4 regions of the Acidovorax sp. GW460-11-11-14-LB4 genome follow, and region 4 is predicted to be linked to each of the others. Evidence: predicted binding sites of a transcription regulator. Region 4 holds the regulator's gene; each other region holds the start of a gene.
The links. The regulator FNR, encoded in region 4, switches genes on or off when oxygen is low (the NO sensors DNR and NnrR bind a similar motif). The targets are predictions, from matches to a motif close to TTGATNNNNATCAA.
Positions count from the first base shown of each region.

Region 1: a site for FNR is predicted at 6,153-6,166, ahead of cyoA (ubiquinol oxidase subunit II). Genes of this name have one in related genera too.
Region 2: a site for FNR is predicted at 5,343-5,356, ahead of AC07X4_RS10925 (hemerythrin domain-containing protein). Genes of this name have one in related genera too.
Region 3: a site for FNR is predicted at 1,473-1,486, ahead of AC07X4_RS14760 (universal stress protein). Genes of this name have one in related genera too.

Region 1 covers NZ_JBWKYJ010000067.1:19,243-26,644, forward strand. The annotation lists gene AC07X4_RS19355 (ATP-binding protein) at 1-1,146, opposite strand, end outside; gene AC07X4_RS19360 (SURF1 family protein) at 1,121-1,939, opposite strand; gene cyoD (cytochrome o ubiquinol oxidase subunit IV) at 1,939-2,361, opposite strand; gene cyoC (cytochrome o ubiquinol oxidase subunit III) at 2,362-2,997, opposite strand; gene cyoB (cytochrome o ubiquinol oxidase subunit I) at 2,990-4,993, opposite strand; gene cyoA (ubiquinol oxidase subunit II) at 5,002-6,060, opposite strand; gene AC07X4_RS19385 (MFS transporter) at 6,322-7,402, shown strand, end outside.
Region 2 covers NZ_JBWKYJ010000023.1:30,383-37,784, forward strand. The annotation lists gene AC07X4_RS10900 (carboxymuconolactone decarboxylase family protein) at 1-334, shown strand, start outside; gene AC07X4_RS10905 (class II aldolase/adducin family protein) at 583-1,356, shown strand; gene gstA (glutathione transferase GstA) at 1,473-2,081, shown strand; gene AC07X4_RS10915 (YbfB/YjiJ family MFS transporter) at 2,090-3,316, opposite strand; gene AC07X4_RS10920 (alkene reductase) at 3,489-4,592, shown strand; gene AC07X4_RS10925 (hemerythrin domain-containing protein) at 4,697-5,284, opposite strand; gene AC07X4_RS10930 (methyl-accepting chemotaxis protein) at 5,439-7,106, opposite strand; gene AC07X4_RS10935 (heavy metal translocating P-type ATPase) at 7,225-7,402, opposite strand, start outside.
Region 3 covers NZ_JBWKYJ010000039.1:29,401-36,802, forward strand. The annotation lists gene AC07X4_RS14750 (hypothetical protein) at 54-545, shown strand; gene AC07X4_RS14755 (2OG-Fe dioxygenase family protein) at 668-1,447, shown strand; gene AC07X4_RS14760 (universal stress protein) at 1,571-2,008, shown strand; gene AC07X4_RS14765 (tripartite tricarboxylate transporter substrate binding protein) at 2,200-3,183, opposite strand; gene bktB (beta-ketothiolase BktB) at 3,372-4,556, opposite strand; gene AC07X4_RS14775 (SDR family NAD(P)-dependent oxidoreductase) at 4,648-5,409, opposite strand; gene AC07X4_RS14780 (MarR family winged helix-turn-helix transcriptional regulator) at 5,449-5,964, opposite strand; gene AC07X4_RS14785 (EamA family transporter) at 6,040-6,945, shown strand; gene AC07X4_RS14790 (RluA family pseudouridine synthase) at 7,018-7,402, opposite strand, start outside.
Region 4 covers NZ_JBWKYJ010000018.1:40,858-48,259, reverse strand. The annotation lists gene ccoP (cytochrome-c oxidase, cbb3-type subunit III) at 1-128, shown strand, start outside; gene ccoG (cytochrome c oxidase accessory protein CcoG) at 210-1,655, shown strand; gene AC07X4_RS09440 (FixH family protein) at 1,720-1,998, shown strand; gene AC07X4_RS09435 (hypothetical protein) at 2,056-2,349, shown strand; gene fnr (fumarate/nitrate reduction transcriptional regulator Fnr) at 2,460-3,182, opposite strand; gene hemN (oxygen-independent coproporphyrinogen III oxidase) at 3,372-4,754, shown strand; gene AC07X4_RS09420 (sulfite exporter TauE/SafE family protein) at 4,760-5,485, shown strand; gene AC07X4_RS09415 (cyclic di-GMP phosphodiesterase) at 5,707-7,011, shown strand; gene AC07X4_RS09410 (putative bifunctional diguanylate cyclase/phosphodiesterase) at 7,008-7,402, shown strand, end outside.

The DNA.
Region 1 (7,402 bases), on a different contig from region 4:
CAGCATGTCGGGCGCAAAGCCGGGGCCGGCATCGGTCACAGTCATGAACAGGGCGTCGGCATTGCGCGTGACCGCCAGCCGCACCCAGCCTGGCGAGGCGTCGCGAGCATTGTCCAGCACATTGAAAACCATTTGCTTGAGGGTGGTGTCCGACACCATGGGCGTGTCAGTGCCGAAGTCGTTGTCGTAGTCAAACTGGGGGATCGTGCGGGTGCTGCGCCACTCCTGTGCCAGCGCATCGACAAACTTGCGCACAGTGGTCTGCACCGACGCCTCGCCGCGCGTTTCACCCGCCGAGAGCAGGATGCCGCTCACGATGCTTTTGCACCGTTGTACCTGGGTCTGCATCTCGGCAATGTCTTCCTTGAGCGCGGCGTTGCTGGCCAGCCGCTTGTCGTGCTGCCAGTCGCCCAGGATCACCGCAAGGGTGGACAGCGGGGTGCCCAGTTCGTGCGCGGCGCCGGACGCCAACAGGCCCATGCGCACGATGTGCTCTTCTTCCACGCGGCGCCGGCGTGCGGCCGCCAGGCGGGCATCGCGCTCGCGCAGGTTGCGGTTGATGCGGGTGATGAACACCATCACCAGCGTGGCGTTGAGCACAAAACACACCAGCAGCCCAAGCACATACAGGCTCGACAGGCCCTGGTGCAGATCCTGGGGCAGGGCCAGTGGCAGGTGGTGGTCTGCCAGCGCCGCAAAGCACAGGACGGTGATGATCACGATGGACCAGATGTAGGCACCGCGCAGCAGCACGGCGCCAAGCGTGATCTGCAACAGGTACAAAAACACGAAGGGGTTGCTGGTGCCACCGCTCAGGTACAGCTGCACCGTGAGCACCGCCACGTCGATCAGCAGCGCCAGAAACAGCTCCACATTGCGCACCGCGCGGCCCGTGCGCAGGCGCAGCAGGCTCACCACGTTGAAGACCGCCAGGCAGCCGACCACGAGCAGCATCTCCTGCAGCGGCAGCTTCAAGCCCAGGCTGTAGTGCGCCATCTCGATGGTGAACACCTGGCCCACCACTGCAATCCAGCGCAGCTCGATCAGTTGCTGGAGGTTCTTGATCCCGGCGGCGGCGTCGGCGGAACGTGCATTGCGCGGCGCAGTGGCCAGCGCAGGGTCAGGGCGTTGTGGGAGGGTGTTCATCGTTGGTCGGTAGGCGGCTGGTGGCCCGTGCGCCCAGGCGGCGCTCATAGCGTGCCACATACCAGCCGGCAACGACAACCATGAGCGCAAGACCATACCAGGTCAGGGCGTACACCAGGTGGCTGTTGTGGAACCGGATGACGGTCAGGCCAGCGCGGGGCCAGCCGGAGGCGGCTGAAGAAGCCGCTGCGGTACCCGGAAGTCCGGCGTCCACAAAAAATGGAGCCGCCCGGGTCAGACCCAGCGCGCTGCTGATGGCCGCCACGTCGCGCGAGTACCAGCGCTGTTGCGCCGGGTCGTTGGTGCGCAGAAAGCCGCCGCCCGGCTCTGGCATGCGCAACAGCCCCTGGACGGTGGCCGTACCATCGGCGGGTGGCTGGGCCTCCAGCCATTGGGCGCGTTGCTCCTGGGGCACAAAGCCCCGGTTCACCAGCACCTGGGTACCGTCATCCCGTTGCAGGGCCGTCATCACCCAGAACCCCGCGCCCAGCTCGGTGACCGCCTGCGTCAGCACCGTTTTGCCGGGCAGCCAGTGGCCCTGAAAGACCACCGGCAGGTACTCATGCTGTGCGGCACGGATGTCAGACCATTGCTCCACAGGGGGCAGTGCGGCTGGTGCGGCGTGCACCCGTTGGTCTACTCTTTCGATGAGATCCAGCTTCCAGGCACGGCGCTGGACCTGCCAGGTGCCCAGCGACACAAAGCCCAGGAACAGGGCCATGCCCAGCACCAGCAGGACTGCGCGGCGCAACCCCCGGCGCGGCAGTGCCATGATGGTGGGGGCTGCAGGCATCAGGGCGTGGAGTGTCCAGGCGCCTCGTGCGTGGGCGGCGTGGGCGTGGGGTGCTCGGGCATCATGTTGGCGTTCATGTGGAACATCACCCACAAGGTCCCCGCGATGGCGATGGCCACGAACACCACGGTGAAGATGGTGGACAGCAGCGTCCAGCCGCCTTCGATCTTGCCGTTCATGTGCAGGAAGAACACCATGTGCACCAGGATCTGGATCACGGCGAAGCCGCCCAGCACCAGCACAGCCGTGTTGCGGTCCGCAATCACCTTGGCCATCACCAGCCAGAAGGGAATGGCCGTGAGGATGACGGACAGCACAAACCCCATCACATAGCCCGAAAAGGTGCTGTGGGGGCCTGCGTCGTGGTGGTGATCGTCATGCCCATGCGCATCGTGCGCGTGTGTTGCGTGTTGTGCGCTCATTTACAGCACCCCCATCAGGTACACAAAGGTGAAAACGCCGATCCAGACCACGTCCAAGAAGTGCCAGAACATGGACAGACACATCAGGCGGCGGTTGTTCTCGGGGATCAGGCCATGCTTGCCAATCTGGACCATCAGCACCACCAGCCAGATCAGGCCGAAGGTGACGTGCAGGCCGTGGGTGCCCACCAGCGTGAAGAACGCCGACAGGAAGGCACTGCGCTGCGGGCCTGCGCCCTCGTGCAGCAGGTGGGAGAACTCATACAGCTCCAGGCCCAGGAAGCACAGGCCAAACACGCCCGTGACCGCCAGCCACAGCAGCGTGCCCTTCACGTCGCCCAGCTGCTTGCGCAGCATGGCAAAACCGAAGGTGATGGACGACAGCAGCAGGAAGGCGGTGTTGATGGCCACTAGGGTCAGGTCGAACAGCTGCGCGCCGGTGGGGCCTGCGGCATAGCTGCGGCCCAGCACGCCGTAAGTGGCGAACAGTGCTGCAAAGATGAGACAGTCGCTCATCAGGTACAGCCAGAAACCCAGGGCCGTGCCGTTTTCAGGATGGGGCTCGTGCGCGAGGTGGTACTCGCGCGGGGCCAGGGCGCCTGCTGCGGCGCCAGCGTGGATGCGGATATCAGACATGGCGGGCCAGTTGGAGTGTGCGGGCTTCTTCGGTGGAGATCACTTCGGATGCCGGGATGTAGAAGTCACGCTTGTAGTTGAACGTGTGGATGATGGCGGCCAGAACGACGGCCGCAAACGAGACGCCCGCCAGCAGCCACATGTGCCAGATCAGTGCAAAGCCGAACACCAGCGACAGCCCCGAGATCACCACGCCAGCGCCGGTGTTGGCAGGCATGTGGATGGGCTGGAAGCCCGCCAGAGGACGCTTGTATCCGTGCTTCTTCATGTCCCACCACGCGTCGATCTCGTGCACCACAGGGGTGAAGGCGAAGTTGTAGTTGGGTGGAGGCGAAGAGGTGGCCCATTCCAGCGTGCGGCCGTCCCAGGGGTCGCCCGTCCAGTCGCGCAGTTGTTCGCGCTTGAGGAAGCTGACCACCAGCTGGATCAGGAAGCAGCCAATGCCGGCGGCAATCATGGCCGCGCCGATGGCAGCGATGACGAACCAGATCTGCAGCGACTGGTCTTCGAAGTGGTTGGCACGACGGGTGACGCCCATCAGGCCCAGCACATACAGCGGCGTGAACGCCACCCAGAAGCCCACCAGCCACAGCCAGAAGGAGCGCACGCCCCAGGTGCGGTCCAGCTTGTAGCCAAACGCCTTGGGGTACCAGTAGTTGATCCCGGCAAACATGGCAAACACCACGCCGCCGATGATCACGTTGTGGAAGTGGGCGATCAGGAACAGGCTGTTGTGCAGCACGAAGTCGGCCGGGGGCACGGCCAGCAGCACGCCCGTCATGCCGCCGATAGCGAACGTGACCATGAACGCCACGGTCCACATCATGGGCAGCTCAAAGCGGATGCGGCCCTTGTACATGGTGAACAGCCAGTTGAAGATCTTCGCGCCCGTGGGGATCGAGATGATCATCGTCGTGATACCGAAGAAGGTATTCACGCTGGCACCCGAACCCATGGTGAAGAAGTGGTGCAGCCACACCAGGTACGACAGGATGGTGATACACACCGTGGCATACACCATGGACGTGTAGCCGAACAGACGCTTCTTGCTGAAGGTGGCGACCACTTCGGAGAACACACCGAACGCGGGCAGCACCAGGATATACACCTCAGGGTGGCCCCAGATCCAGATCAGGTTCACGTAGAGCATGGGGTTGCCGCCCAGCTCGTTGGTGAAGAAGTTGGTGCCGACATAGCGGTCCAGCGACATCAGCACCAGTGCGGCCGTGAGCACGGGGAACGACGCCACGATCAGTGCGTTGGTGCACAGGGCGGTCCAGGTGAACACGGGCATCTTCATCAGGCTCATGCCCGGCGCGCGCATCTTGATGATGGTCACGATCAGGTTGATGCCCGAGAGCGTCGTGCCCACCCCCGCTATCTGCAGCGCCCAGATGTAGTAATCCAGGCCGGTGCTGGGGCTCTGCGCCCCCAGGTTGGATAGTGCCAGCCAGCCGGAGGTGGAGAACTCGCCCAGGAACAGCGACACCATCACCAGCACGGCGCCGGCAGTGGTCATCCAGAAGCTGAAGTTGTTCAGGAACGGGAACGACACGTCGCGCGCGCCGATCTGCAGCGGCACCAGGTAGTTCATCAGGCCGGTGACCAGCGGCATCGCCACGAAGAAGATCATGATCACGCCGTGGGCGGTGAAGATCTGGTCGTAGTGGTGCGGAGGCAGGTAACCCATGTTGTCGCCAAAGGCCATGGCCTGCTGCAGGCGCATCATCACGGCGTCGGCAAAGCCGCGCAGCAGCATCACCAGGCCCAGGATCATGTACATGATGCCGATGCGTTTGTGGTCAATGCTGCAGATCCAGTCGCGCCACAGGGGGCCCCACAGGCGGAACTTGGTGATACCGGCCAGAACGACCAGGCCGCCCAACACCACGGCAATGAAGGTGGCCAGCACGATGGGCTCATGCGCCATCGGTACGGCGTCCCAGCTCAGGCGGCCCAGCGCCCAGTGGGATGGAGAAAGGGTTTCGGAGGACATAGGAGTGCTCATTGACGGATGCTGGCGCCAGTCGTTGGTGCCGGTACGTTGCGGGTTTCGAGTGCGGCCACCACCTGGGCGGCGTTTTGCACGGTGCAGACGTCCTGGGGCAGGTTCAGCCCTGCAGCGCGCATGTAAGCGTCGCCACCCAGAGCATCGATGGCCATCATGTGGTGCATGCACATCTTTCCGTCTTCGACGCAGCGGTTGAGCACCTTGTCGTACAGGCCTTCTTCCACCGAGGCAAAGCGCTGCACCGGATCACGTTCGCTGGGCTTGACCAGGTTCAGGTAGGTGCCCTTGTCCAGGGGCTTGCCTTCGGTCTTGGCCTTTTGCACCCACTGGGCAAAGTCCTCGTTGCTCAGGCCATGGAACTTGAACGTCATGCCCGAGAAACCCGCGCCGCTGTAGTGCGACGACATGCCCTTGAACACGCCAGGCTTGTTGATCACCGCGTTCAGCTCGGTCTGCATGCCGGGCATGGCGTAAATCATGCCGGCAAGGTCTGGCACGTAGAACGCGTTCATGGTGGATGTGGCCGTCAGCTTGAACAGGATCGGGCGGTCCACCGGGGCCGCCACTTCATTCACGGTGGCGATGCCTTGCTCGGGGTAGAAGAACAGCCACTTCCAGTCCATGGCCACTACCTGCACTTCAAGCGGCTTCACATCGGCGGGGACGGCGCGCTGCGCGTCGATGCGGTCGAGAGGTCGGTAGGGGTCCAGCTTGTGGGTGCCGATCCAGGTGATGGCGCCCAGCGCAATGATGATCAGCAGCGGCACGGTCCAGATCACCAGCTCCAGCGTGGTGGAGTGGTGCCATTCCGGGTCGTACTCGGCCTCGGTGTTGCCCTGGCGGTATTTCCAGGCAAACAGCAGGGTGAGCGCGATCACGGGCACGATGATGATCAGCATCAGCAGCGTGGCGGTGATGACCATCTGGCCTTGCTGGGCAGCGACGTCACCGGCAGGGTTGAGCACGACAGCCTTGCTGCAGCCTGCCAGGCTACCCAGCGCTGTCAGGGCGAGCAGCCAGGTGGGCCCACGAAGTTGGGGAAGTTTGAGCATGTGTAGAGCGCGATCAATGCGTTTCAGGGTAAACGCGGATAACGGGATGTGTGCGAATGTACTAGCGCTAGCTTTTTTGTCGATTGGACATTTTGTCCAAGGTCAAAAGCGCAGGCTGTTTTTGCACCAATGTGGTGCATTCAAGGGCTTTGAAGGACATTTCCTGCAGTCGGCATAGTGAAACCGCACTTGTGGCCCACAGAAGTTGCGTGTAGAACGGAACGGTCTGAGTTCGCTACACAACGTCAAGGAGCCATGTTCATGAGCAGCCCCGCCACTGCCACTTACCCCGCGGCCGGTTTTCACGAAAGCGCCGCCTCTCTCTCGCGGGCTGATACGCATGAAGACGTCACCCCCAGCGAAATCGCTGTGGGCGTGATCATCGGACGCTCGTCCGAGTATTTCGACTTCTTCGTTTTCGGGATCGCCTGCGTTCTTGTCTTCCCGTCCTTCCTGTTTCCCTTCCTGTCGCGCCTGGACGGCACGCTGATGGCCTTTGCGCTGCTGGCCGTTGCCTTCGTGGTCCGCCCGGTGGGTACCGCCATCTCCATGGCCATCCAGCGGCGCTGGGGGCGGGGCACCAAGCTGACCATTGCGCTGTTCGTGCTGGGCGTCTGCACGGTGGGCATGGCCTTTTTGCCGGGCTACAAGGATGTGGGCACTACAGCCATCGTGGCGTTGCTGATCCTGCGTGTGGGCCAGGGCCTGGCGCTGGGTGGTTCGTGGGACGGCTTGCCGTCGCTGCTGGCCATGTCGGCACCCAAAGAGCGCCGGGGCTGGTACGCCATGATCGGCCAGCTGGGCGCGCCTCTGGGCTTTGTGCTGGCTGCGGGCCTGTTTGCCTACCTGTACAGCAGCCTCACGGTGCAAGAGTTTCTGGCCTGGGGCTGGCGTTATCCGTTTTTTGTGGCCTTTGCCGTGAACGTGGTGGCCCTGTTTGCCCGCCTGCGTCTGGTGGTGGGGCAGTCGTACTCCGAACTGCTCAAGGACCGCGAGTTGCAGCCCGTGCCTGTGAGCCGCGTCATGCGTGATGAAGGCAGCAACGTGTTGCTGGGCGCCTTTGCGGCGCTGGCCAGCTTTGCACTGTTCCACCTAGTCACGGTTTTCCCGCTGTCGTGGATCACGCTTTACTCCGACCAGCCAGTCACCCAGATCCTGGGCGTGCAGATCGTCGGCGCGTTCCTCGCGGCGGGCGCCATCATGGTGTCGGGCTGGCTGTCGGACCACCTGGGCCGCCGCAAGCTTCTGGGCGGCATGGCCGTGCTGATTGGCGTGTTCAGCTTCATGGCGCCGGTGTTGCTCAACACCGGCGAAGTGGGCAGCACCATGTTCCTGTTGCTGG
Region 2 (7,402 bases), on a different contig from region 4:
GTTCCTGCGCATCTCGCAGATCAACGGCTGCGCCTACTGCATGGACATGCACTGGAGCGCGCTCGTCAAGGACGGCGCCGATCCGCGCCACCTCAACGCCGTGGCCGGCTGGCGCGAGGCACCGTTCTTCAGCGAACGCGAACGCGCCGCCTTCCGCTGGGCAGAGATCATCACCGCCACACCCCACAGCGACGCGAGCGATGACGAGTACGCCAAGCTGAAGGCCCTGTTCTCCGACGCCGAGATTTCCGACCTGGGCTTTGCCATCGCCATCATCAACGCCTGGAACCTGCTGAACGCGGGCATGCGCGCACCGATTCCACAGGTCGGCTGATCGCTGGCCGATGAGGGTTACGGGCCGGTGAAGGGGACATCGGCCCGTGGGGCCCGCTGCGGGCGCCGTGCACCAGAAATTCGGGTCGAAATGGCCGATAGCGCTAGTGAGTCATGCCTCTTTTGCTATCAATAATGAAGCACAAGGCACCCGACACATGGCCACGGGTGTAGCCTGCCTGACAGACCCAGCCACCGCCCCGCCCTACAGTGGTGTCTTCCCACCCACAACACCGGAGACACCCACCCATGCTCAACATCCCCTCGCTGCAAGGCAGCGTCAGCCCTGAAGAATGGCAGCTGCGCTGCGACCTGGCCGCGTGCTACCGGCTCGTCGCGCTGTACGGCTGGAGCGACCTGGTCTTCACCCACATCAGCGCCAAACTGCCCGAGTCGGTGTCAGGCCCGGGCGAGCACCATTTCCTCATCAACCCCTACGGCCTCATGTTCGACGAGATCACGGCGTCGAGCCTGATCAAGGTGGACATGCTGTGCAACAAGCTGCACGACTCGCCCTTCCCCGTGAACCCTGCCGGCTTCGTGATCCACAGCGCCGTGCACGAGGCCCGGCCCGAGGCGGGCTGCGTGCTGCACACCCACACGCGCGCCGGCGTGGCCGTCAGCGCGCAAAAGGGCGGCGTGCTGCCCATCAGCCAGCAAAGCACCTTTGTACTGGGCTCGCTGGCGTACCATGAGTACGAAGGCGTGGCCTTCCGCGACGAGGAAAAGCCGCGCCTGCAGGCCGACCTGGGCGAAGCCAACTTCCTCATGCTGCGCAACCACGGGCTGCTGACGGTGGGCAAGACGATTGCCGACGCCTTCCTGTCCATGTACACCTTCGAGAACACCTGCCGCATCCAGATCGACGCGCAGGCCGGCGGCGAACTGACGCAGGTGAACCCGCAGATCGTGAGCGGCGTGGCCCAGGCCATGCGCGTGCAGACCGGCGGTCTGGGCGGCGCTTTTGCCTGGCCCGCGCTGCTGCGCAAGGTGCAGCGCGACCTGCCCGGATACGACAGCTGACACGCCCCCTCCCCGCTGCACCACGCAGCGGGCGCTGGGGTTGCGCCCCGGCGCCTGCAAGAATCCGGCGCAGCGCATAGGATCGGCGGTTTCCGACCGTTTTCAAGGACCGATCCATGAAGCTCTACTACTCCCCCGGCGCCTGCTCCCTGTCCCCCCACATCGCCTTGCAAGAGGCCGGCTTGGCCTACACCCCCGTGCTGGCCAGCACCAAGAGCCACAAGCTGCAGGACGGCACCGACTACTACACCATCAATGCGCTGGGCTACGTGCCCGTGCTGGAGCTGGACAACGGCGAGCGCCTGCGCGAAGGCCCGGCCATCGTGCAATACATTGCTGACCAAGTGCCCGACAAGCAGCTCGCCCCCGCCAACGGCACCCTGGCGCGCTACCGCCTGCAAGAGTGGCTGACCTTCATCGGCACCGAGCTGCACAAGGGCTTCAGCCCCCTGTTCAACCCCGCCACCCCCGAGGAGTACAAGCCCATGGTGCGCGAGCGCCTGCTGCAACGCCTGCAGTGGGTGGATGGCCAGCTCGCCGGCAAGCAGTACCTCATGGGCGACCATTTCACCGTGGCCGACGGCTACCTGTTCACCGTGACCAACTGGACCCAGCCCACCAAGCTCGACATCTCCGGCCTGGCCAACCTGGCGGCCTACCGTGAACGCGTGGGTGCCCGCCCCGCGGTGCAAGCCGCGATGAAGGCCGAAGGCCTGCTGAAGTAAGGCCAGGGCTACAAGGGGCGCTGCCGCCACGCCACCAGCGCCCCCACCCACAACGCGCAGGCCGAGAACACCAGCCCGCGCGCCAGGCCTCCAGGCCCGTCGGCGATCCAGCCCACCACCGTGGGCCCCACGATCTGCCCGGCCGCAAACACGATGGTGAACGCGCTGATGCCGCTGGCCCACAGCGCCTGCGGCAGGTTGTGCCGCACCAGCGCCGTGGTCGATGCCACCACCGACAAAAACACCCCGCCAAACAGCAGCCCCGAGGCCAACACCACCGGCCACGCGCCCGTGACGGCGGGCAGGAGGGTGGCCACGCCCAGCAGCGCATTCAGGCGCGCCAGGGCCTCTCCGCCCCGGCTGCGGTCCAGCAGCCCGGCCCAGATGCGTGAGGACAGCACTACGGCCAGCCCCAGCAAGGCGTAGAACAACGTCACCTCGCCCGCACCCCGGCCCTGCTCGCGCAGCAGCGCCACCACAAAGGTCATGTAGCCGATATAGCCCACGCCAAACAGGCCGTAGCCGAGCAGCGCAGGGGCCAGCGCCCGCCAGCGCACGCGGTCGGGCACTGCAGCCGCCGGTGTGGTCCCGGATGCAGCCGCCACAGGTGCAGCCAGCCCGCTCAACACCCGCGCCGGCCACAGCAGCGCCAGCGTGGCTGCCACGCAGGCCAACGCCAGCGCCCACCAGGCCCAGGTCCAACTGTGCAGTGCTGGGGCCGCTGCGAGCACCGCAGGCACCAGCAGCGCAGAAAGGGTGATGCCCCAGCCCGTGCCGCCGTAGTACAGGCCCAGCAGCAAGCCGCTGCGCCCCGGCACCTGGGCACCCAGCCGGGCCGCCAGCAGCCCCCCGGCAATGAACACCAGCGCACTGGCCCCGCCGGCCAGCAGGCGCTGCACCAGCAAGGGCGCTGCCTGTGTGAAAAATCCGCTCAGGCCCATGAACACCGTGGCCATCACGGCGCCCACCACCAGCACTGCGCCCGGGGCCGCGCGCCGCAACAGCCAGGGTGTGGCCAGAGCACCCAGCAGATAGCCCAGCGCGTTCGCCGTGTTCATGCCCCCTGCCAGCGTGTACGACCAGCCCAGGTCTTCGCGCATGGGCGGCAGCAACAGGGCATAGGCAAACCGCGTGATGCCCAGCGAGATGGCGGCGCCCATCGACAGGGCCACGGCGAGCCACAGGCTGCGCAACGGGGAGACAGGGAACGGTGCGGGGGGCGGTGGCAAGGGCATGGCCTTTCATTCTCATGCAACGGCCACGGTGCTGCAGACGTGACGGGCTTGAGCGACTCGGTTAACACAAAACCGGTGCCCTTGTTGACGCCAGTGCGCTGCACGTTTTGCGCTGCAGCATTAAGCTGCAAGGCTGCTTTGTTTGCACGTACCTCTACAGGACACCTTCAACATGACCTCTTTGTTTGAACCCACCCGCGCGGGCGACCTCCAGCTGGCCAACCGCATTGCCATGGCGCCGCTCACGCGCAACCGCTCGCCCGAGGCCATCCCCACCGACCTGGTCGCCACCTACTACGCGCAGCGCGCCAGTGCCGGTCTCATCATTTCCGAAGCCACGGCCATCAGCCCGCAAGCCCAGGGCTATGCCGATGTGCCGGGCCTCTATGGCACCGAACAGCTGGACGGCTGGAAGAAGGTGACCCGCGCCGTGCACGACGCCGGCGGCAAGATCGTGGTGCAGCTGTGGCATGTGGGCCGTGTCTCGCACACCGACCTGCAGCCGGGCAACGCCGCCCCCGTGGCGCCCTCGGCCGTGCAGGCCAACACCAAGACCGTGCTCATCAAGGACGGCGTGCCCACATTCACCCCCACCTCCATGCCCCGCGCACTCGATGCCGAAGAGATCCCCGGCATCGTGCAGGACTACCGCCACGCCGCGCGCAACGCCATTGCGTCGGGTTTTGACGGTGTGGAAATCCACGCAGCCAACGGCTACCTGATCGACCAGTTCCTCAAGACCGGCGCCAACCAGCGCACCGACGACTATGGCGGCAGCATCGCCAACCGCGCGCGCCTGCTGCTGGAAGTGACCCGCGCCATCGTCGAGGAAATCGGCGGTGGCCGCACCGGCATCCGCCTGTCACCCGTCACGCCCGCCAACGACATCGTGGACGCCGATCCACAGCCGCTGTTCGACCACGTGGTGCGCCACCTGGGCCCGCTGGGCCTGGCCTACATCCACGTGATCGAAGGCGCCACCGGCGGCCCGCGCGAGGTGGAAGGCCGCCCCTTCGACTACGCCGCGCTCAAGGCCGCCTACCGTGCAGCGGGCGGCAAGGGTGCGTGGATGGTCAACAACGCCTACACCCGCGAGCTGGCCGATGCCGCCCTGGCCAAGGGCGCCGACATCGTGGCCTTTGGCCGCCCCTTCATCGCCAACCCCGACCTGGTGGCGCGCCTGAAAACCAACGCACCGCTCAACGAGGTGAACCGCGCCACGCTGTACGGCGGCGGGGCCGAGGGGTACACGGACTACCCGGCGCTCAGCGCCTGAATCTGCACCGCGCCGGAACGGCCCCATGGGGCCGCACCGGTTGCAGCTGCCGCTGCGCGAGCCAGCGGTCGCCTGCCGCAGTCAGCACCAAGCGGCGCAGTCGCTCAGGAGGGTGAGCCGAGCCCGATCGGACTGGGCGCCCGCATGACGATGCGGGTGAACAGCCGGTCATACGCCGCATCGCGCGGCTTGCCGGGGGCCAGCGGGTTGGTGTTGCTGGCAAAGGCCGCGTCGATGGCGGTCCAGTCGCCCGGCTGCAGGGCCTCCTGCGCGGCGGGCAGCACCACGGTTTCTTCCAGGCGCATGTGCTCCAGGTAAAAGCGGATGTAGCGCTCCAGCGCCAGCGCAAACGCCTCGCGGCGCGCATCGCCCATCAGCTCCCAGCCCAGCAGCAGGTGCTGCAGTTCGCGCACGGCGGCCTCGCCGCCGGCATGGTCTCGCTCCAGCTGGACGATGGCCTCGGCCGCCTGGGGTGAGCGCTCGGCCACCTTGGGGAACAGCCACTGCGACTCCTTGGGGTGGTGCTGGCGCTCGGGAAACTCGTCGATGTAGAACAGCATGGCCCGCATCACGTCAAAGAACGCAGCGGGCTCGTCGCCCGGGCCCTGGTCCAGCATCAGGCGCAGCGAGTGCAGCACCGCCGCGAGCGACGCATGCTCTTCGCGAATGGTTCGCAGACTGATCGACGGCATGGCGCACTCCCCAGTTTCAACAAGGCCCCAAGGGTGCCACGCGCTCCCCGGCACGCCCATGACGCAGGTCAATAAACCGCCGGGCAGCACCGCCCACAAAAAAGCCCCGCAGACCAGGCCTGCGGGGCTCGTGGGAAGAAAAGGCCTGGCGCGGTCAGTGCGTCAGGCGTGCCTGCGCAGGGCCTGCGGCCAGCGCTTGGGGAGCCTGGTCTGCATAGGGGGCAGCCACTGCACTGCCGTGGCCATAGCCAACGGCCGATTCGGCCAGGCGGAACTGCTGCACCACGTGCGACAGGCGCGCGGCCTGCTCGCGCAGCGACTCGGCAGCGGCGGCGGATTCTTCCACCAGCGCCGCGTTCTGCTGCGTCATGCGGTCGATCTCGCCCACCGAACTGTTCACCTGGCCGATGCCAGCCGACTGCTCGGACGCAGCCGCCGTGATCTCGCCAATGATGTCGCCCACGCGCTGCACGCTGCTCACGATGTCCTTCATGGCCGTGCCGGCTTCTTCCACATGGCGCACGCCGCCGTCCACGGCCGTCACGCTGCTCTGGATCAGGCCCTTGATGTCGCTGGCCGCCGCCGCGCTGCGCTGTGCCAAGCTGCGCACCTCGCTGGCCACCACTGCAAAGCCCCGGCCCTGCTCGCCGGCACGGGCCGCTTCCACGGCCGCATTCAGCGCCAGGATGTTGGTCTGGAAGGCAATGGAGTCGATCAGGCCGATGATGTCGCCGATCTTGCGGCTCGATGTCGAGATCTCGTGCATGCTGGCCACAGCCTGCTGCACCACGCCGCCACCGTGCGTGGCCATCTGCGAGGCCGACGCAGCGAGCTGGTTCGCCATCTGCGACGACGATGCCGTCTGCTGCACCGTGGACGTGAGCTGCGACAGCGAGGACACGGCCTCCTGCGCGTTGCTGGCCGTCTGCTCGGTGCGCTGCGACAGGTCCTGGTTGCCCGTGGCGATCTCCTGGCTGGCCGTGGCGATGTTGCCGCTGGCATCGCGCACCTGCGCCACCAGCGCACTCAGGCCCTGCTGCATGTCGCGCAGCGCGCGCTGCAAATCGGCCACTTCGTCCTTGCCTTCGGCAGCAATTTGCTGCGACAGGTCGCCGCCCGCAATCGCCTGGGCCATCTTGCGTGCGTCTTCCAGCGGCTTGCAAATGGAGTTCATGTTCATGAGCGTGGTGGGCACCACCACCACCACGGTGATCAGCACCGCCAGCACAAACAGCCACTTGGTCTGGTTGGACACTTCGCTTTGCTGCGCCACTGACTTGGCCACCTCCGCGCGCAGTACCGAGTCCAGCTCGGCCATCAGCTTGTCGGCCTCGGCAAACTCCGCCACGGCCTTGCCGCTCATGCGGTTGGCAATGGTGGCGGTGTCATAGCCACCCGCCTCCAGCTGGCGCGCCACGTGCGCAAACAGCTCGCGGTAGCTGTCCAGGCGCTTGACGATGTTGCGCACCACCGGGTTGTCAGAGTCCTCCTCGCCTTCCAGGAACTTGTTGGCAATCTTCTTGGCCTTGTCCTGGCTCTCCACCCACTTGGCATGCGCGGCCTTCACGGCTTCGGGCTTCTCGTAGCCAATGATCATGTCCTTCTCGAACTGGCGGATGGCACCCATTTCGCCCCGCAGCTCGGCCATGTAACCCACCTCGGCGAACGAGTGGTCCATGAAGTCCTGGCTCATGTTGTGGATGCGGAACATGCCCAGCATGCCCGCGCCCCCCAGCAGCCCCAGCAGGCCCAGCACCACGCCAATGGCACCCAGCATGCGCAAACGTATGGTGAACTGCCGCATGAGCGAGAAGAGATTCATGATCTGTCGTCCTTGATATAGCTATGCCAATGCGGTCGCCGCACCTCCCCCGAGGCGACGGATTCGCAACAAATCGTTGCAGTTTGCCAGACATCGATGACCGTGCTGTACGTATTTATCACATGCGCCACCGCTTGAGTAAGAGGGCATTCGCCATCACGCTGACCGAACTCAGCGCCATGGCCGCGCCCGCCACCACCGGGTTCAGGTAACCCAGCGCCGCCAGCGGAATGCCCGCCACGTTGTATGCAAACGCCCAAAACAGGTTCTGGCGGATCTTCATCACCGTGCGGTGC
Region 3 (7,402 bases), on a different contig from region 4:
CCCTGTGCACACACTGTTTGCGTGCACGGTGTGGCAGTCAGCAGGAGCTTTCCATGAAAAACACCATGTTTCCCACGATCCGTCTTCTTGTTTCGGGTGCGGCTGCGGCCGCGCTCCTCGGCCTGGCGGGCGGCGCGCATGCGCAGGCCTACGTCAATGCCACCGTGGGGGGCGAACTGGCACCCGGCGTGTATGGCCGCATCAACATTGGCAATGCACCGCCACCGCCGCTGATTTACGCAGAGCCCGTCATCATCCAGCGCCCTGCTGTGGTGGTGCCGCGTGCGCCCATTTACCTGTATGTGCCGCCCGGCCATGCCAAGAACTGGGGCAAACACTGCGCTCGTTACAACGCCTGCAGCCAGCCGGTGTACTTTGTGCAGGAGCCGCCCCCACGCCGTGGCAACCCGTACCAGGGTCCGCGCGGGCGCGATGACCATCGCTGGGATGACGACCGTGGACGCGGCGGCAAACACGACCGTGACCATGACCGCGGGCATGGCAAGGGTGAAGGCCGTGGCAAGGGTCATGGCAACCGGGACTGAGCGGCTTGCGACCACGGGGGCTGGCAGGTTGCGTGGACTCGGATGCGGCCCCCACACTGCACCCACCCTGTTTGCGCCATCGCAGAACCCGTGGTGGCGGCTGCGGTTAAGCTCGGGCCTCTATGGCCCAAGTCTCCTTTTCTCCCCCTTTCACTACACCGGCTGACGTCGCCAGCCAGCTGCAAAGCAGCGGCTTTGCCGTGCTCAGCCCTGAGGCCGTTGCCGAGTGGGTTGGCGCTGACCTGTCGGCGCTGCTGGCACTCAACAGCGACTGGGCAGCCTTGCCGCCCGATGAATTCCTGAAGGACGGTGGCCGCTACCGCCGCCGTCGCCACGCCTGCTTTGTGCTGCAGGAGGGCCGGATGGAGCAGGTGCCGCACCGCGCCCACTGGCAGCCCGTGGAGTACAACGCGCTGCACGGCGGCATGGAGCGCTGGTTTGCCCCCATGGAGCCCGCCACCGTGGCGCAGCCCGTGTGGCAGCAATTGCTGGCCGCGCTGGCGGGCGTGTCGGACGCCGTGTTTGCCGGGCCGCAGGCACCGGTGCCCTGGTTTGTAGAGGCGCACCAGTTCCGCATCGACACCACCGACGGCATTGGTCGCCCCACACCCGAAGGTGCCCACCGCGACGGGGTGGATCTGGTGGCGGTGTTTCTGGTGGGGCGCGAGGGCGTCAAGGGTGGCGAGACGCGGGTGTTTGAGGCCAACGGCCCTGCCGGACAACGCTTTACGCTGACGCAGCCCTGGTCTCTGCTGCTGCTGGACGACGCGCGCATGATCCACGAGTCCACGCCCATCCAGCCGCTCACAGACGGAGGCTACCGCGACACCCTGGTGGTGACCTGCCGGCGGGGCAACTTCCAGGGTGCGGACGTGGTGGGGCTGGCGCCGTCCAGGGCCTGAACACTGCGGCAGAAGTGCATCCGATTTGATGCGAATCAAGATGCGGGGTATGGTGGCGGTTCACACTGTCACCCATGGTCAGGCCACAAGCCTGGTCCCACCCCTCATTCAAGGAGTAGCACCATGTTCAAACACATTCTGGTTCCTGTCGACGGTTCCAAGACCTCCATGCTGGCCGTGTCCAAGGCCGCAGGCCTGGCCAAGACCTTTGGCAGCGCCGTCACGGCGGTGTACGTGATCGACCCCTATCCCTTCACCGGCGTTGGCGCCGACTTTGCTTACGGCCAGGCGCAATACATCAGCGCCGCCACAGCCGAGGCCAATGCCGCGCTGGACGCCACCAAGAAGGCCATGGCCGATACGGGTGTGCAGGTCACCACCGTGGTTGGGGAGGGCCATGCGGTGCACGACGGCATCCTGCGTGCGCTCGAGAGCACCGGCGCCGACCTTATCGTGATGGGCTCGCATGGCCGCCGTGGCCTGGAAAAGCTGGTGCTGGGCAGCGTCACGCAGCGTGTGCTGGGTGTAGTGCACATCCCCGTGCTGGTTGTGCGGGACTGAACACGCTCCCCCATGAAGAACGGCTCCGAAAGGAGCCGTTTTTTATTTCAGTTCTCGATGATGTCGCGCATCACCTGCTGTCCGTTGTTCGCGGACCAGGCGCTCTCCAGGCCAGTGCACCCGTGGAGCTGGCTCTGCCAGTCCACCGGGTGCGTCCCCCTCAGGGGGAAGGCGCAAAGCGCCTCAGGGGGTCACTCAATCTTCGCGCCCGAGGCTTCCACAATGCCCTTCCACTTGGCGTAGTCGGTCTTGAGCAGGGTGTTGAACTGAGCGGACGACATGGCCTCCGGCTCGGCACCCTGGGCGTGGATGGCGGCCTTCATCTCGGGGGTGGCCAGCAGCTTGTTGATTTCTGAATTGACGACGTTCACCACGGTGGCCGGTGTACCTGCGGGCGCAAACACGCCGTACCAGGTGCTCACATCAAAGTCCTTGAAGCCCGACTCGGACACGGTGGGTACTTCGGGCATGGACGAGCTGCGCTTGGCCGATGTCACAGCCAGCGGGCGCAGCTTGCCCGACTTGATCTGGGCCATGGCCGATGGCACCGAGGACATGAGCAGGTCCACGTTGCCCGACAGCGCATCCATCAGCGCAGGGTTGGAGCCCTTGTAAGGGATGTGGCTGAGCTTGATACCCGCAGCCTTTTCGAACAGGTCGCCTGCCAGATGGATCGAGGTGCCGTTGCCGGGCGACCCGTAGGTGATGGTGCCGGGCGCTGCCTTGGCAGCAGTCACCACGTCGGCCAGCGTTTTGAACTTGGAGTTCGCGCTGGTGGCAATGACCACGGGCGTGTAGGCCACATGGGCCACGGCGGTCAGGTCCTTGGTGGGGTCCCAGGGCAGGTTTTTGTACAGCCAGGGGCCGATCACCAGGTTGTCTTTCTGGCCCATGACCAGGTCATAGCCGGTGGGCGCAGCCTTGACTGCCTCGCCAATGCCGATGGTGCCGCCTGCGCCGGCGCGGTTGTCGGCCACCACGGTCCACTTGGCGCTTTCGGTGAGCTTGGTGGCCACCAGGCGCGACAGGATATCGGTGCCGCCGCCGGGCGGGAAGGGCACGATCAGGCGGATGGGCTTGGCGGGGTATGCCGCAGCGGGCGCAGGCGCCTGGGCGTGGGCCGTGGTGCCCAGCGCGAAGGCGAGGGCGGTGAAGGAAAGCAGGGTGCGCATCATGGTGAGAGGTGTCTCCGTCGGTTCAGTGGTGTGCGGGTCGCCGCCAGGCCGCTGGGTGCGGCTGCGGTGGCCCGGCTGATCTGGGGCAGCGGGCGACAATGATCGCTGATCGACTGTGGCGCTCGCGTTGCCAATAGCAGGTGGCAGCATCGCGGGTGGCGATGGCAGTGTGCGCACCCGCGTGCAGGTCAGAGGCGCTCAAAAATAGCCGCAATGCCCTGGCCGCCGCCAATGCACATCGTCACCAGCGCATAGCGGCCCTGGATGCGTTGCAGCTCGTGGAGGGCCTTGACGGTGATGAGCGCACCGGTGGCGCCAATGGGGTGACCCAGCGAGATGCCCGAGCCGTTGGGGTTGACCTTGGCCGGGTCCAGGCCCAGGTCCTTGGTCACGGCACAGGCCTGGGCGGCGAAGGCCTCGTTGGCTTCGATCACATCCAGATCGGCCACGGTGAGCCCGGCCTTCTTCAGCGCCAGCTGCGTGGCGGGCACGGGGCCGATACCCATGTACTTGGGGTCCACGCCAGCGTGGGCGTAGGCCACCAGGCGGGCCAGGGGCTTGGCGCCACGGGCCTTGGCAGCACCGGCTTCCATCAGCACCACGGCGGCGGCGGCGTCGTTGATGCCCGAGGCGTTGCCAGCCGTCACCGTGCCGTTTTCCTTGATGAAAACGGGCTTGAGCTTGGCCAGGTCGTCCATCGTGGCGCCGGGGCGGAAGTGCTCGTCGGTGGCGTACAACACGTCGCCCTTTTTGCTCTTCAAGGTGACGGGCACGATCTGGTCCTTGAACACACCGGCCTGCGTGGCGCGCTCGGCGCGGTTGTGGCTCTCGACCGCCAGCTTGTCCTGGTCTTCGCGGCTGATGCCCCACTTGGCGGCGATGTTTTCGGCCGTCACACCCATGTGGATGTTGTGGAAGGGGTCGTGCAGCGCGCCGATCATCATGTCCACCATCTTGGTGTCGCCCATGCGGGCGCCCCAGCGCATGTTCAGGCTGGCAAAAGGCACGCGGCTCATGTTCTCGGCTCCGGCGCCAATGGCCACGTCGGTGTCGCCCAGCAGGATGGACTGGCTGGCGCTGACGATAGCTTGCAGGCCCGAGCCGCACAGGCGGTTGACGTTGAATGCGGGCGTGCCCTCGGCGCAGCCGCCGTTGATGGCCGCCACGCGCGACAGGTACATGTCCTTGGGCTCGGTGTTGACTACGTGGCCGAACACCACGTGGCCCACGTCCTTGCCTTCCACGTTGGCGCGTGCGAGCGATTCGCGCACCACGATTGCACCCAGTTCTGTGGGGGGCACGTCCTTGAGGCTGCCGCCAAAGGTGCCAATGGCGGTGCGCACTGCGCTGACGACGACGACTTCACGGGTCATGGGGAGGTCCTTTCAGAGAAATTCAGGTCAAAACGGCTGCAAGCGCTAGTGAATCATGCGGTAGCAGCTATCAAAATAGGAGTAATCGGGTTCACGCCTCGCGCACGTCGGCCACCGGGTTGGTGCCGAAGTCTGCGCGCTCCAGCCAGGCGAGCACGCGGGTGGCGGCGTCGGCAGGCGATGTGAGCTGGCCACCCGTCTTGAGGTTGGCGAAATTCTGGCGGTCCGGGAAGGCGGCCGGGTCGGCGCCGCGCAGCTGGACCTGCATGTCGGTGTCGATCACACCGGGAGCCAGCGAGCATACCTTGGCCCCATGGGGCTTGAGGGCCTCGTCCAGCGCCACGCAGCGGGTGAAATGGTCCATGCCCGCCTTGGCGGCGCAGTAGGCTGCCTGCGAGGCCATGGCCCGGCGGCCCAGGCCCGAGGAGATGTTGAGCACCTTGCGCGGCACCGTCCAGGTGTCCGTCGCGCCCAGGAAGGCGGCGGTGAGCTGCATGGGCGCTTCCAGCCCCACACGCAGGGCGGTGGCCAGGTCGTCCACGTCACTGGCCGATAGCGGCGCAATGCGCGGGATCATGCCCGCGTTGTTGATGAGGGTGGCGCTGGCAAACGCCTGCGGGCCCTGGGCCTGCAGCCAGGCTTGCAGCTTATGGGCCGCCTGCTCGCCCTGCGACAGGTCTTGCTGCCACTGTTCAATGGTGACGCCTGCGGCCCGGGCCTCGGCGGCCAGGTCGTCGTTGGCACTGCGGGCAATGCAGATCAGGGTGTTGCCGCTGCGCAAAAGCTGCTGGGCCATGGCCAGGCCCATGCCGCGCGATGCGCCGGTGAGGATGTAGAGGTGGTTTTGAGGCATCCCGCCATGTTACTGCGCAGTACACAGGGGCGGGTGTCTTCACTGGCCTCTGCGTGACTCCAAAGCGGACAGCAGCAGGGCCAGCCGTGCATCCAGCGCGGCCAGATCGGCCGCCTTGAGGTCGGAAAGGATGCGGTGTTCGTTGGCCACATGGGCTTCCACGGCGCGGTCGATCAGCTCCAGCCCCTGGGGCGTGAGCTGCACGAGCGAGCTGCGGGCATCGGCCGGGTTGGGCAGGCGCTCGATCCAGCCCTGGGCTTCGAGCTTGGCCATGCGGTGCGTCATGGTGCCCGACGTGACCATGAGCGTGGAGAACAGCGTGGTCGGCGCCAGGCAGTAGGGCGCGCCACTGCGGCGCAGCGTGGCCAGCATGTCGAACTCCCAGCGGCTCAGGCCGAATTCGGCAAAGGTTTCATCCAGCCGCCGCTCCAGCAGCGCGGCGCAGCGCTTGATGCGCCCGATGGGGCCCATGGGGCTCGCGTCCAGGTCGGGGCGCTCGCGCTTCCACTGGGCCAGGATGGCGTCGACGGCGTCGGGTTGGCGTGGGGTGGCCATGGGCTTGTGGTGGTTGATTTGTCTTGAATTCGAGATTGTATGGTAGAGTTTTTGTCTTGATTTGAAGATAAATATATGGCTGCTTCACGTGCTTCTGCAAGTTCCTCCGCCTGGCTGGATGCGCTCACCACAGCGCTCGGACCGGTCATCTGGGGCTCGACCTACATCGTCACCACCGAGCTGCTGCCGCCCGACCGGCCTTTCACCGCCGCACTGCTGCGCACCTTGCCCGCGGGCTTGCTGCTAGTGCTGTGGTGCCGCCGCTGGCCGGCCTGGGGCGACTGGGTGGGGTGGCGGCGCCTGACGGTGCTGGCGGCGCTGAACATTGGCGTGTTCCAGGCGCTGCTGTTTGTGGCGGCCTACCGGTTGCCCGGTGGCGTGGCTGCGGTGGTGGGTGCCGTGGGCCCGCTGGTGGTGATGGGCCTGACCTGGGCACTGGACCACCGGCGCCCGCCCGCACTGGCGCTGGCGGCCGGGGCGCTGGGTGTGCTGGGCATGGCGGCGCTGCTGCTGTCACCCGGTGCGCGCTGGGACATGGTGGGCGTGGCTGCCGCGCTGGTGGGCACGCTGTGCATGGCAGCGGGCACGTTCTGGTCGCGGCGCTGGCGGTCTGACTTGCCGGTACTGGCGTTTACCGGCTGGCAGCTGTTGGCAGGCGGCGTGATGCTGGCGCCGGTGGCCTGGGCGGTGGACCCGCCTTTGCCCGCACTCACCCCCACCCACATCGCGGGTTATCTGTACCTCAGCCTGGCAGGCGCGCTGGTGGCCTATGCGCTGTGGTTCCGTGGCATTGCGCGCCTGCCGTCGGTGGCGGTGTCGTCGCTGGGGCTGCTGAGCCCGGTCACGGCGGTGCTGCTGGGCTGGGCGCTGCTGGGGCAGGCCATGACAGGGGTATCGCTGGTGGGCATGCTGGTGGTCCTGGCGAGCATCCTGGCCGTGCAGTGGGCCATGTCGCGCGCCATGCCGCCGGGCGGGCGCTGATCAGCACCTACTGTTTGCTATTGAATGGATAGCGGTTGGTGCATGTTCCACTAGCGCTGTCGGGCCATTGGGCTAGAAATCGGCTGCCCACTCCAGCGCTACCTGCTCCCCGGTGGTGGGGTGCGCAAAGGCCAGGTGACTGGCATGCAGCAGCAGGCGCGGGGCCTGTGCCTGCGTGGCGGCATCGGCATACAGCCCGTCGCCCAGGATGGCGTGGCCGATGGCGGCCAGGTGCACGCGCAACTGGTGGGTGCGGCCGGTGATGGGCTCCAGCTCGATGCGCGTGGTCTGCGCCGTAGCGTCTTGCGCCAGTGCGCGCCAGTGGGTCAGGCTGGGTTTGCCCACGGCGTGGTCGATGACGCGCAGCGGGCGGCGCTCCCAGTCGGCGGCAATGGGCAGGTCGATCTCGCTCCAGTCGCCGCCCGCTGTGCCCAGCAGCCCTTGCACCACCGCCTGG
Region 4 (7,402 bases):
CGGCCATGATCAACAACGGAAAGGTCAACCAGATGCCTGCACAGGCCGAGAAGTTGACCGAGGCGCAGATCGGCGTACTCTCTGCCTATGTGTGGGGCCTGTCGAACAAGCAGGTGGCTGCACGTTGATATGTCCGCCGGGCGGTGCTTGAGGCACTGCCCGGGTTTTCTTTTCAGAGTAAGCCTGTCCTCCGTTCATAAAGCGACACCATGAGCACACCCAGCGAGCCTGCTCGCAAGGTCATCCCGATTACGCCAGTCGCCGCCGATGCGTCCTCTGCGGGCGAGATCATCTCGCTGTACGAAGCGCAAAAGAAGATCTACCCGCGCTCGATCAGCGGATTGTTTGCGCGCTGGCGTTGGGGCATGGTGCTTTTGACGCAGCTGGTGTTTTACGGGCTGCCGTGGTTTGAATGGGGCCAGCGCCAGATGGTGCTGTTTGATTTGGGGGCTCGCAGGTTCTACATCTTTGGCTTGGTGCTATATCCGCAGGATTTCATCTATCTCACCGGCCTTCTGATCATTTCGGCGCTGTCGCTGTTCCTCTTCACCGCCGTGGCAGGGCGCCTTTGGTGTGGCTTTGCCTGTCCGCAGACGGTGTACACCGAAATGTTCATGTGGATCGAGCACAAGATCGAAGGCGATCGCAGTGCCCGCCTCCGTCTGGACAACGGTCCCTGGACGTTCGAGAAGATCCGCAAAAAGTTTCTCAAGCAGGTGGTGTGGATCGCCGTGGCCCTGTGGACTGGGTTCACTTTCGTAGGGTACTTCGTGCCCATCCGCGAACTGGGCAGCGAGCTGCTGGCGTTTGAAGGCGGCTGGCAGATTTTCTGGGTGCTGTTCTACGGTTTTGCCACCTACGGCAACGCAGGCTTCATGCGCGAGCAGGTCTGTAAGTACATGTGCCCCTATGCGCGCTTTCAGAGCGCAATGTTTGATAAAGACACGCTCATCGTCACCTACGACCCTGAGCGTGGCGAGCAGCGCGGCCCGCGCAAGAAGAACATTGACTACAAGGCCCAGGGGCTTGGCGACTGCATTGACTGCTCGCTGTGTGTGCAGGTCTGTCCGGTGGGCATCGATATCCGGAAGGGCTTGCAATATGAGTGCATTGGTTGCGGGTTGTGTGTGGACGCCTGCAATACGGTGATGGACAAGATGCAGTACCCGCGTGGCCTGATCCGCTATTCCACCCAGAACGGCGTGGCCAAGCGCTGGACGCAGTCCCAGATGCTGCGTCGCGTGTTGCGTCCGCGTGTGCTGATCTACACCGCCGTACTGGTAGCACTGTGCGTTGCCATGCTGGCCAGCCTGGTGGTGCGCACGCCGCTGAAGGTGGATGTCGTGCGTGACCGGGCCGCGCTCTCGCGCATTGTGGCGGGGGGCAAACTGGAGAATATTTACCGGCTGCAGATCATGAATGCCACGGAGGGCGAACAGCGCTACCGCATCAGCGCGCGTGGACTGGAGGGGCTGGAGGTGGCCTCCGAGGCCGAAGTGGATATTGGCGCAGCAGAGTCGCGCTGGGTGGCCGTGCGTTTGCAGATTCCGTACGGTTCTGCCACTTCGGGCTCGCATGCGGTTCAGTTTGACGTGCAGGCCGTAGGGGCAGCTGCCCATGTGACGGAAAAATCCGTGTTTCTTGTGCCGCGTTGAGCGGCATCCCGGTGGGGCCTTTCAGGGCCGCACTTTGACCGATATTGTTGAGGAGTAGAGCACCATGTCTTCAAACCCTGCCATCGCGACACCGGCAATTCCCGTGCCCTGGTGGAAGTTCGGCCATGTGTGGCTGGTGATTGCCGGGCCTGCCATCGTGATCGTGGCTGGCTTTGTGACGCTGTGGCTGGCGATTTCTCGGCCTGACCCGGTGGTAGCCGAGGATTACTACCGCCAGGGCATTGAGATCAATAAGACCTTGGTGGCGCCGGAGAAAAGCCTGGCACCGGCCCTCAAGGCCCGCAACCATGCGGCCACCCCTGTGCAAGACCAACCACGCTGACAACCCTCCGGTCGCTGCCCCCAGCGACCCCAGGCAGCACCAGGAGACAGAACCGATATGTGGACGCAACGCCTGATGTGGATTGCATGGCCCGCCTTCTTGATGGCGGGCGTGCTGGAGATGCTGGTTTTTGCCATGGTGGACCCCCAGGACCTGCACTGGTTCGGCCAGCCCCTGGCGCTGTCACGGCAAGGGGTGTACACCCTCGCATTTTTTGTGTTTTGGGCCATCACCATGGCCACGAGCGCATTGACGACACTGCTGTCCATGTCTCCGTTCGAGGTCAACCGGTGCCCGGTGCCCGATGGGGAGCGCCCCGACGATTGCCGCAAGACATCGTCCTGCCCCTGAACCCTTTTCGCCTGCTTGTCTGGGCATGCAATGCATGCCGTTTCGCAAGAGATGGTTGTACTTGGTGCGGAACCGGCCCTCCGCGTGGAAGTGGCTCGGTGTCAGTGTCGTCAGTGGCAGGTCTGCTGGCTGTTCACGATGCGTCGCAGGGCATCGGTGTCGAGGATGCGCACATGGCGCTGTTTGACTTCCACGATCCCTTCTTCCACAAACTTGGAGAAGGTCCGGCTGACCGTTTCGAGTTTGAGGCCGAGGTAGCTGCCGATTTCTTCGCGCGTCATGCGCAACACCAGTTCCGACTGCGAGAAGCCCCGTGCATGCAGGCGCTGCACCAGGTTCAGCAAAAAGGCGGCCAGGCGTTCTTCGGCACGCATGCTGCCCAGCAGCAACATCACGCCGTGCTCGCGCACGATCTCGCGACTCATGATCTTGTGCACGTGGTGCTGCAGGGCTGTGACTTCGCGTGACAGCTCTTCAATGCGGTCGAAGGGCATGACACACACTTCGGCGTCTTCAAGTGCCACCGCATCACAGGTATGGTGGTCATTGACGATACCGTCAAGCCCGATGATCTCGCCCGCCATCTGAAAGCCCGTGACCTGGTCGCGACCGTCTTCTGTGGCCACGCAGGTCTTGAAGAACCCGGTGCGGATGGCATACAGGGACGTGAAGGACTCGCCATTGCGAAACAGCGTCCCTCCGCGTTTGACTTTGCGACGGACGGCAACCACCTCGTCAATGCGCTGGAGCTGCTCTTCGTTCAAGCCCACGGGCATGCACAGCTCGCGGAGGTTGCAGTTGGAGCAGGCGACTTTGATGGTGAGCGGGTTCATAGGCACATGGACTTGGGTTGTTGGTCGAGCATATCGTGCATGCCGTACACGAACCTGAATACAGGGCGCGGGCGAGCGGCTGACCTTCATCAAATTGTCGCCGTATCGCTTGTTGGTTCACTTGATGCAGGTCAAGGACATGTCCCGGAGCCTACGGCACAGTCAAGGTGTACGCAAGGAAATTTCCCCATGACTGCTGTTTCGCCAGATCTTCTGCGCCGCTTTGACGTGCCAGGGCCCCGTTATACGTCCTATCCAACGGCCGACCGATTTGTGGAGGCCTTCGGTCAGGAAGATTATGTGCTGGCGCTGCAACAGCGCCGTTCGGGCACGCTGGCCAAGGCCATGCCGCTGTCCCTGTACGTGCACATCCCGTTTTGCGAATCCCTGTGCTACTACTGCGCCTGCAACAAGATCATCACCAAACACCATGACCGCGCCGAGGTCTACTTGCGCTATCTGAGCCGCGAGATCGACCTGCACACCGCGCACTGTGGCGTAGGACAGGTGGTGAGCCAATTGCACCTGGGCGGTGGCACGCCCACCTTCCTCTCCGATGCGGGCTTGCGGGAGCTGATGGCCATGCTCAAGCGCAGCTTCACGCTGGCGCCCGGGGGCGAATACTCGATCGAAGTGGATCCGCGCACGGTCAACTCCGAGCGTCTGGCGCTCCTGGCTGAATTGGGCTTTAACCGCCTGAGTTTTGGCGTGCAGGACTTTGATGCCGAAGTGCAAAAGGCCGTGCACCGCATTCAGCCTGCAGAGCAGGTTTTTGCACTGGTGGAGTCCGCCCGCTCGCTGGGATTTGATTCGGTGAACGTGGACCTGATCTACGGCCTGCCGCGCCAGACGCCAGAGTCTTTTGACCGCACGCTGGCGCAGGTGGCGCAGCTGCGGCCTGACCGCATTGCGTTGTATGCCTATGCACACTTGCCGGAGCGTTTCAAGCCACAGCGTCGCATCATCTCCGCCGAATTGCCCACAGGCGCGAGCAAGCTGTCCATGCTCTCGCGCTCACTCGATGCGTTCATGGACGCTGGGTATGTCTATGTGGGCATGGACCACTTTGCTCTGCCTACCGACGCACTGGCTGTGGCCAAGCGCCAGGGACGCTTGCACCGCAACTTCCAGGGCTACAGCACGCAGCCAGACTGCGACCTGATTGGGCTGGGCGTATCGGCCATCGGCCGGGTAGGGGCGACTTACAGCCAGAACTCGAAGACGCTGGACGAGTACTACGACTTCCTGGACCAGGGGCGGCTACCTGTGGTCCGCGGGCTCGCCCTGACCCGCGACGACCTGGTGCGCCGCGCGGCCATCATGGCCCTGATGTGCCAGGGCGAGCTGCTGTTCGAGCCGATGGAGCAGGCGTGGTTGATCGATTTCCGCCAGTACTTCGCAGCAGAGTTGGCGCAGCTGGAGGGTATGCAGGAGCAGGGGTTGGTACGGGTGGGGCCGGAGGGCATTGAAGTGACCGCCACCGGGTGGTTCTTCGTGCGCGGTATCGCCATGGTTTTTGACCGTTATCTGCAGGCGGACCGCAACCGCGCCCGGTTTTCGCGCATCATCTGACACCTATGCTTGCCACTGTTGGCTGGACTGCTTTGCTCATGGGACTCGCTGGCGGGTCCCATTGCTTGGCCATGTGTTCCGCGCCGTGCGGAGCATTGGTGCGGCAGGGCGGCGCACCACAGGCGGACGGTGGTGCGGAGCAGGAGGTGCGCTGGGCGCCGCGTGGTGGTGCGCTGCAGCGCACCATGGCCTTTCACGCAGGGCGCCTGGTGGGGTATGCCAGCGCAGGTGCACTGGCGGCCTTGGCCATGGACAGTCTGGCATGGCTGACCCAGCAAACCAGCGCGCTGCGCCCCGCCTGGACACTCATGCATGTGGCGGTGATGGCCTGGGGGCTCATGATGATGGTGCAGTCGCGGCAGCCTGCCTGGGTGGAGCAGGCGGGCCGCTCCGTGTGGGCGCGTGTTCGTCCGCTGGTCGGGGCACCGGGCGGAGTGATGGCGGCCGGGGTCCTGTGGGCCCTGATGCCTTGTGGACTGCTCTATTCGGCCCTGTTGGTCGCGGCGCTCAGCGGGGGGGCGCTGGAGGGTGCCCTGACCATGGCTCTGTTTGCAGTGGGCAGCGGGGTGTGGCTGGTGGGCGGCCCCTGGGCTTGGAGCAGCCTTCGCAACCGCCTGAATCTCGCGCGGGCGCAGTGGGGCACGAGGGCCGCAGGCGCCATGCTGTGCGCGGTAGCTGCCTGGGCGCTGTGGATGGATCTCATTTACAAGCCGTCGCTCTGGTGCCGCTGAGCGCGCGGCGTTGATCCGTCCACATCACCCCAGTCGCCCCGCGGCAGGAAGGTGGGCGATGCCTTTGTCGCGGGGACCGGGGTGGTCCAGCCAGGCCCGCTTTCAGTCAAGTGTTGCCGGATCGCTGCGCGGCCTGTCGGTTCTTCGCCACGTCACTGGAACTGGTGATAATCTGCGTAACTATTGGTGGCATTGATGTCGCCATGTATCGTGCGCCTGACGTGAACTCATCCATCCTCATCGACATCAGCCAACTGCGTGTCGGCATGTACATCCAGCTCGACGTGGGCTGGATGCATCATCCGTTCCCGACCAGCAGTTTCCGGGTGGCGTCGTCGGAGCAGATCACCACCTTGCGGGAGCTGGGACTGACCGAGGTGCGTTACGTCCCCAAGAAGAGCGATCCTGAACTCCAGGAGCTGGTGCCGGCCGCCTGGAGCGTGCCTGAAATGACAGTGCCGCCGCCCAACGGCCTGGATGCGCCCGGGCCTGGCACGACCACTGTCGTGGACCCCGAGGCACAGCGTCGCCGTGAGCTGCTGGAAGCGCAAAACCGGGCCTTGGCCGCCTGCAACCAGCGTTTCTCGGAAGCCACGCGGCAGTACCAGTCCATGGAGCGCACGGTGTCAGAGCACCCGGACCAGGCCAGGGCCAAGGGGGAGGCGCTGGTCTCTGGATGCGTGACCGAACTGCTGGAAAACGGCGACTCCGTCATCCGGCTGCTGTCCGAGGGCGTGGGCGAGCGCAACGGATTGCATCCCATCAATGTGATGGTGATTTCGCTGCTGCTGGGTCGGTCCCTGGGCATGAAAAGCGAGGAGCTGCACGATCTGGGTGTGGCAGCATTGATCCACGACATTGGCAAGCTCAAGCTTCCGCCCAATCTGCGCCAGCCCACCCCGTCCATGATCCCCATGGAGCGCACGCGCTACGAGACCCACGTGGCGGAATCCGTTGCCTTGGCCAAACGCATGGGGTTTGCCGATGCGGTGCTGACTGCAGTGGCCCGGCACCACGAGATGTGTGACGGCAGCGGGTTTCCCCAGCGCTTGAAGGGGCCTGACCTGGGGCGCATGAGCCAGGTCCTGGCCCTGGTCAATCAATATGACCGGATGTGCAACCCGGCCATGGGTGTGACGGCGCTGACCCCGCATGAGGCGCTATCCGTCATCTTTGCCCAGCTCAAGGCGCGGTTTGATTCGGTGGTCCTGGGAGCTTTCATTCGCATGATGGGGGTGTACCCGCCCGGCTCCATCGTGCAGTTGGTCAACGACCGGTATGCCATCGTGGCATCGGTCAATTCGTCGCGGCCCCTGCGGCCCAAGGTCATCGTGCACGACCCGCGCGTACCGAAGGATGAAGCGCCGATACTGGATCTGGAAACCGTACCTGAACTGGGCATACGGCGCAGCCTCAAGCCCGCGCAGCTCCCGCGTGACGCGCTGGACTACCTGTCGCCTCGACAGCGGATCTGTTACTTTTTTGAGCGAGCGGTCAGTCCCGGCCCTGACGAGGCCTCGGCGTGAACGACTTGCAATCGCTCGGATGGCTGGATGGCCTGCAGGAGGCCGTGTGGCTGTTGGATGAGACAAACCAGCACATTCTGCAAGCCAACGCAGGCGCCGAGCGTCTGACAGGGCTGTCTGCCGCCGACATGCGGGGGCGGTCTGTGCTGGATCTGGCCAGCACGCCCCAGGAGCTGGCGTTCTGGTCCGAGCCGGCCGATGTGATTGCCCAAGGCGTTCCTGCCCACACCAGTTTGCTGCGTGCCGATGGCAGTCTGGTACCGGTGCAGCGTTGCGTCCGGCGAGTGCCCTGGGGGGCGAGTGGCACCAGTGTCCTGCTGCTGACCATGCTGGACCGCAGCCGCCAGGAGACCACCGAGCGCGAGTTGGAGACATTGCTTTCTGAGCTGCG